Linked DNA regions of Prosthecobacter sp.. The protein of the gene in region 2 interacts with the protein of the main gene of each other region in a pairwise test. Links are inferred from orthologs where the notes say so. Each region holds a gene or a part of one and is shown on either strand. Other genes may lie near its edges. The genes, in order: ligA and U1A53_RS15550.

Region 1 (3,306 bases), on a different replicon or contig from region 2:
CATTGGCGTGCCGCCGCGTTTTTCCGCACCGCGCCGCTGCCACATTGGACGCCGCTGTTTCACGGCTCGCGCAAGGCCGTGCTCTTCTGGCTGAGTTTCCCGGTGCTGATCGTTCAGACCGCCATCCTGTGCGGCATTCAGCGCTCGTTGGCACCGCTGGCGCTCAGTTTGCCCGCCGTGCTGTTTCTGCCCGCGTTCTCGCTTGTCAGCGGAATCCTCGGCCAGTGGCTGCCGCTCTCCAAACCCTCTGAGGAGGTCAAAAACACCGCCGCAGGCTGTCTCATGATGGCCGGGGCCATGGTCGCCGCCGGCATCGTCGGCGGACTCGCGAGCTGGATGTGGCATCTCGGCCACTTTGAATTTTTTCTCGTCATCGAAGCCGTCCTGATGCTCGGCTCCGCCTTCCTCATGAAACACCTCATGCGCGGCACGCCCTGGGTGGAGGAGAAGGAGTGATCCCGCACTGTAGTCCCGGCTTTAGCCGGCTCCCTGAGCCGCCTAAAGGCGGAACTACAAAACATGCCTTCTCACGAAGCTGCTTTTTCCCGTTTCCTTGCGCCTCTTTGCGGCTAATCAGATCAGAACCATGACCCACGCCGAAGCCGCCGCCCGCGCCGCCTTTCTCAGCGCCGAACTGCACCGCCACAACCGCCTCTACTACGTCGAGGCGAAGCCGGTCATCTCGGACAAGGAGTTCGACGTGTTGTTGCGTGAGCTGCAGGACATCGAGGCGAAGTTTCCTGACCTGCTGACACCCGATTCCCCCACTCAACGCGTCGGCGGCGCTCCGCTGGAAGGCTTCACGCAGATCACGCACACCGTGCGGATGATGAGCCTCGATAACACCTACTCCGAGGAAGAACTCACCGCCTTCTTTGCTCGGGTGCAGAAAGGCTTGGGTCGTGAGAAGATCGACTGCGTCATCGAACCGAAGGTCGATGGCGTCGCCATCACGATCCGCTACGAAAACGGTGTCTTGAAGCACGGCGCGACGCGTGGCGACGGCCAAACCGGCGACGACGTCACCAACAACCTCAAAACCATCAAGCGACTGCCGCTGCGACTGCCCAAAGACGGACCACAGACCTTCGAAGTGCGCGGCGAGGTCTTCATGCCTAAGGCAGGCTTCGCCAAGCTGAATGAAGAACGCGACGAGGCCGGTGAGCCGCGTTTCGCCAACCCGCGCAACTCCACCGCCGGCACCTTGAAGCTGCTTGATCCGAAGACCGTTGCCAAACGTCCGCTCGACATCGTTTTCTACGGCCTCGTCGAAGCCAGCGACGTGCAATCGCAGACTGAGGTGTACGCGCTGCTCGATGCCGCCGGATTGCGCAAAGCCGATCTCATCTGGCATGCTGACAGCGCCGAAGGTTTGCTCACGGCGATTCGTGAACTCGATGAGAAACGCAAATCACTGCCCTACGAGACCGATGGTGCCGTCATCAAGGTCAACAGCTTCGCCGATCAACGCGAACTTGGTGTGACGAGCAAAGCCCCGCGCTGGGCCATCGCCTACAAGTATCAGCCGGAGCAGGCGGAGACGAAACTTCTCGCCATCGACATCCAAGTGGGCCGCACCGGCGCTTTGACGCCTGTGGCACGTCTGGAACCCGTCTTGATCAGCGGCAGCACCGTCAGCAACGCCACGCTGCACAACTACGAGGAGATCGAGCGCAAAGACATCCGCGTCGGCGACATCGTGGTCATCGAAAAAGCCGGCGAGATCATCCCCGCCGTCGTCACGGTGAAAAAAGAGCATCGCAAGGGCGATGAAGGCGTGGTGATAGCGCCCACGCATTGCCCCGTGTGCGGCACTGGCGTGCATCGCGATGAGGAGCAGGTCGTCATCCGCTGCCCCAATCCGCACTGTCCGGAAGTCGTGAAGCGCCGCATCGAGCACTTCGTCAGTCGTGCCGCCATGGACATCAGCGGCCTTGGCGAATCCGTCATCGCCCAGCTCGTTGAGTTGAAGCTCGTTCGCGATGTGGCTGATCTTTACGGCCTCAACGAACTGCTGCTCGCCCGACTCGATCGCGTCGGCACCAAGAGCATCGACAACTACCTCAAAGCCATCGAAGCCAGCAAGCAGCAGGACCCGTGGCGGCTCGTCTTCGGCCTCGGCATCCTCCACGTCGGCGCGGGCGGTGCCCGCAAGCTGCTCGAACACTTCGGCAGCATCGATGCCATCGCTTCAGCAAGCATCGAAGACCTCACGCAATGCCCCGACATCGGTGCCATCGTCGCCCCGAGCATCCACGCCTGGTTCCGCGACGAGCACAATGCCGCCCTGCTTGACCGTCTGCGCTCAGCGGGCCTCAATTTCGCGCAACGAACCGTCACCGCCGCCTCCGATAAGCTCAACGGAACCACCTGGGTCATCACCGGCACCTTGAGCGAAGACCGCGAAACCATCGCTGACACCATCCGCGCCAACGGCGGCAAAGTCAGCAGCAGTGTCAGCGGCAAAACGACCTACCTGCTTGCTGGCGAAGACGCGGGCAGTAAACTCGACAAAGCCACGAAGCTCGGCGTGAAGATCATCACCGAAGCTGAGTTTCGGGCGATGCTGTGATCCAGAGCTTGGGCAATGGAGTGAGTGGCCGTGGAAGGTGCTTTGGCTCGGCGCGGATTGGGTGCGTCAACGGGGCGCGGGCCTCCAGACTTGGGCAAGCGAGGTGACAACTTCTCATTCTCTCACCCCAATCTTCTCCACGGGGATAGCCTTGAAGCCGAGCTTGAAGGCAGGTGACTCGGGTTTGAGGCGAAAGTCGTCGTTCTTCCAGTCCATGAAGAGTGGATCGGCGACGAGGCTGTGCTGGTCCCAGCCAGCGGCCTGCCACGCCGACCATTCGTCGAGAGGTTCGGCTTCGGTGATGCGAACGTCGTCGATGAAGACCTGTCCCTCCGGCTCGTGGCAATCGATGCGGAGCCAGAAGGCGGTCATCCACGGTTTCCAGCCGGTTTCGTTCTCGATCAACATGCGGCCCGTGGCTTCGACTTCGCGCCATTCGTTGGTGGCGGTGAGGCTGGTGCTGCCAGCCTGCCAGTAGCCTTCGCCATTTTTGAAGGAGGCAAAGGCGAGGCTGAACTTGGCCGTGGGTTCGCTGGATTTGACGCGGAGTTTCACGCGATAGGCGGCACCGGGCTTGATCGGCACATCGGGGCCGTGGAAGACGCTCTTGGGGTTCTTCGGATCCTGGCCGAGGGCGCAATCAATGCGCAGGGCTCCGTCGGCGGTGACGAGTTGCACGTTGGGATTGGGCCGGTGGTTGAAGCCCCAGCCTTTGGGAAGCTTGCCGGGCTCGG
Region 2 (3,579 bases):
CCATGATTCCCAACACGTTCCCTGCGTCCACGCCATTTGGAATCACCGTGATGGGGTCTGTCGTCACTCGCGCATACTCCTGCCTGCGCACCTCCGAAACCGCCACATGCACGGCCTGCGGCACCTTCTCGCACCAGCGCACGTCATGGACCCAGTTGATCCAGCGGATGTGCGGTGTCGCGGCGGCTTGCTGAATGAGTTCCCCTGTCCAATCGAGGTCAAAGGGCATCGTGAAGACATTGTGGACGATCACCGCATCGTAAGCTCCGCCACGCCACTCGCTCCGCGTCAAAACCTCCACCTCATGCCCGAGCGCAGACAGCACCTTCGCCTGATCACCAATCACCCGCTCCACGCCGCCGATGACGGGCAGCTTGGAGTAGTGGAGGATCGCGATGCGCATAGCGAGAAAGTAGTCCAGTTGCTGTGCAACTGGAAGCCCCTTGTTGCACAGCAACAAGGCTACGTTAAACCACGATGTTCACCAGTTTCCCCGGCACGACGATGATCTTCTTCGGCGGCTTGCCTTCCATGAACTCCTGCACGCGGGCGCTGGCGAGGGCGATCTTCTCGATCTCCTCCTTCGTGGCCTGAATCGGCACACGGGCCTTGTCGCGGAGCTTGCCGTTGACCTGGAAGACGATTTCGACTTCATCTTCGATGAGAGCGGCGGGATCATAGACGGGCCAGGTGGCGTCGCTGAGCAGGCCGTTCACGGCGAGATTGGAGAACTTGCTGGCGATGCGGGCGTTCAACTCGTCCGCGAGATGCGGGGCAAAGGGGCTGAGCACTTTGAGGAAGGTGACGATGGCAGCGGCGGGCTTCACTTCCGCGCCGGTGAAGGCGTTGGTGCAGACCATCATCTGGCTGATGGCGGTGTTGAAGCTGAGCTTCTCGATGTCTTCGCCAGCCTTTTTGATCGTTTCGTGCAGCGCTTTGGTGAGTTGCTTGTTCGCGGGCACGTCTTGCAGTGCGGATGACACACTCCAGGTGCCTTCGTCATCGACTTCCATGACGAGACGCCACACGCGCGCGAGGAAGCGATACACGCCTTCGACGCCCTTCATGCTCCAGGGCTTCACCTGCTCCAGCGGGCCCATGAACATCTCATACAGGCGCAGCGCATCGGCGCCATACTCGGCCACGACATCGTCGGGATTCACCACGTTGCCGCGTGACTTCGACATCTTCTGGCCGTCCTCGCCCATGATCAGGCCTTGGTTCACCAGGCGCTGGAACGGCTCCGGCGTGCTGACGTAACCGAGATCGAAGAGCACCTTGTGCCAGAAACGAGCATAAAGCAGATGCAGCACCGCGTGCTCGGTGCCGCCGACATACAAATCGACGCCACCGGGTTTTGGAGTTTCAAAATCCGTATCGAAGTCCGCTAAAGGAGCTAAAGAGGCAGGGAGGCCATTAGATGTGGAAACCTTCCCATCCAAGCGCCCCGTCATCCAGTAACGCTCCGCTTCTTCTCCAACGAATCGTTGGTCGTTCGAGGCATCGCAGTAACGCAGGTAATACCAGCACGAACCAGCCCACTGCGGCATGGTGTTGAGTTCACGCGTCGCTGTGGCCGAGTAGCGCACCCAATCCGTGGCCTTCGACAGCGGCGGCTCCGGCGTGCCAGTCGGTTTGAAGTCTTCCAGCGTCGGCGGCAGCAGCGGCAGCTCGCTTTCAGGAATGCTGCGATGCTTGCCATCTTCCCACACCAGTGGGAACGGCTCGCCCCAATAGCGCTGACGACTGAAGAGCCAGTCACGCAGCTTGAAATTCACCGTGCCTTTGCCGAGGCCTTTTTCTTCGAGCCAGGCGGTGATGAGGTGCTTCGCGTCAATCGTTGCCAGGCCATTAAGAAAGCCGGAGTTCACCGCAAATCCTTCGCAGCTAAGACATGCGGCTGGCTCCATCTCACAGACAGCGCTGCCTTCTCCGCCCAAACGCGGTGCATCAGCTACCACCTCACGAATCGGCAGATGAAACTTGGTGGCGAACTCCCAATCACGTTCGTCATGCGCCGGCACAGCCATGATGGCTCCGGTGCCGTAGCCTTGGAGCACGTAGTCGGCGATCCAGATAGGAATTTTCTCCTCGTTGACCGGATTGATGGTGTAAGCGCCGGTAAAGACGCCGGATTTTTCTTTGGCTAGTTCCGTGCGCTCCAGATCGCTCTTGCGGGTGGTCTTCTCACGATACTCCTCGACAGCGGCGAGCTGTTCCTCGGTCACGATTTCATCGACGAGGCGATGTTCGGGCGCGAGCACCATGTAGGTGGCTCCAAACAGCGTGTCGGGCCGTGTGGTGAAGACGGTGATCGTTTCGTCGATGCCAGCGACCTTAAACTTCACCTCAGCACCCTCGCTGCGGCCAATCCAGTTGCGCTGGAGCATGCGGATGCCTTCCGGCCAGTCGAGACCGTCGAGTTCGTCGATCAAGCGCTGCGCGAAGGCGGTGATGCGCAGCATCCACTGGCGCATCGGGCGGCGCTCGACGGGGAAACCGCCGACTTCGCTCTTGCCGTCCACGACTTCCTCATTCGCGAGCACGGTGCCGAGTTCCGGGCACCAGTTTACCGGCGCGGACGAGACGTAGGCCAGACGGCGATGGTCGATCTCTTCACGGCTCAGTCCCTGTGCTTCGAGTTCGGCGATGGGACGGGCTTTGCCCTCGTCGTTCACATACGAGTTGTAGAGCTTCAGGAAGATCCACTGCGTCCATTTGAAGTAGCCGGGATCGGTCGTGTTCACCTCGCGATCCCAGTCGTAGGCGAAGCCGAGGCGCTTCAACTGGCCGCGAAAGCCTTCGATGTTCTTTTCCGTCGTCGCACGCGGGTGCTGACCGGTTTTGATGGCGTACTGCTCCGCAGGCAGGCCAAAGGCGTCCCAGCCCATCGGGTGCAGCACGTTGAAGCCGGACATCTTCTTGAAGCGGCCGATGATGTCCGTGGCGGTGTAGCCTTCAGGATGACCGACGTGCAAACCCGCGCCGCTGGGATACGGAAACATGTCGAGCACGAAGTACTTCGGCTTCGAGGCATCGAAGTCGGCATCACCGGGGTTGGGCGTGCGGAAGGCCTTCTTCGCCTCCCACACGTCCTGCCACTTCGGTTCAAACTCGGAGAATGGGAAGGCTTTGCGCTGCTCGCTGGACATAGGGGCGCGGAAGAAGGCGAGGGAGAGCCGCAGGTCAAGATGTGCTGCGCACGTCAAGCTGGCTGCGCCGTCAAGGAGTCAAGACGGCACCTGCTTGACCTCTTGACCATTCCTTGACCTTCTTACGCCTACTTGAACAGCTTCGATCCCGCCTTGAGATGCGCCTCGTGCTCCATCATGCGGAGTTCCACGCGTTCGCGGATGGTGCGTTCGCCGATGCCGTCGTGCTTGGTGGCGACGAGAGCCTTCAGCAAGTCGATGAGAGATTTCAAATCGTCCATCATCACGAACTCAGGCGCGATTTGGCGGGCGTCGTTGAGATTGTGGTAGTTGCCGAGCGGGAGGGAAATGCCGGCACTGCGGATGCCTGCGGCCTGAGTGGCGGTGGCTTCGCAGGCTCCGGCATCGAGCAGGCAGCGCTGCACGC

The links.
Region 1: the proteins of U1A53_RS15550 (region 2) and ligA interact in binary tests that used the Escherichia coli proteins (3 or more experiments, as listed by UniProt). The link is inferred for Prosthecobacter sp. from one-to-one orthologs.

The regions. Positions count from the first base shown.
Region 1 is NZ_JAXMIH010000007.1:120,887-124,192, forward strand. The notes cover bases 89-3,079. They hold ligA (NAD-dependent DNA ligase LigA), read left to right. Parts: upstream 89-586; coding sequence 587-2,572; downstream 2,573-3,079. Other genes in these bases: U1A53_RS08475 (hypothetical protein), read left to right, coding at 89-456; U1A53_RS08485 (right-handed parallel beta-helix repeat-containing protein), read right to left, coding at 2,687-3,079. In the rest of the region: more of U1A53_RS08475, read left to right, coding at 1-88; more of U1A53_RS08485, read right to left, coding at 3,080-3,306. UniProt on the Escherichia coli protein: DNA ligase that catalyzes the formation of phosphodiester linkages between 5'-phosphoryl and 3'-hydroxyl groups in double-stranded DNA using NAD as a coenzyme and as the energy source for the reaction.
Region 2 is NZ_JAXMIH010000012.1:106,863-110,441, forward strand. What follows is about bases 268-3,531. They hold U1A53_RS15550 (class I tRNA ligase family protein), read right to left. Parts: upstream 3,153-3,531; coding sequence 468-3,152; downstream 268-467. Other genes in these bases: U1A53_RS15545 (glycosyltransferase family 4 protein), read right to left, coding at 268-403; U1A53_RS15555 (M28 family peptidase), read right to left, coding at 3,281-3,531. Outside these bases: more of U1A53_RS15545, read right to left, coding at 1-267; more of U1A53_RS15555, read right to left, coding at 3,532-3,579.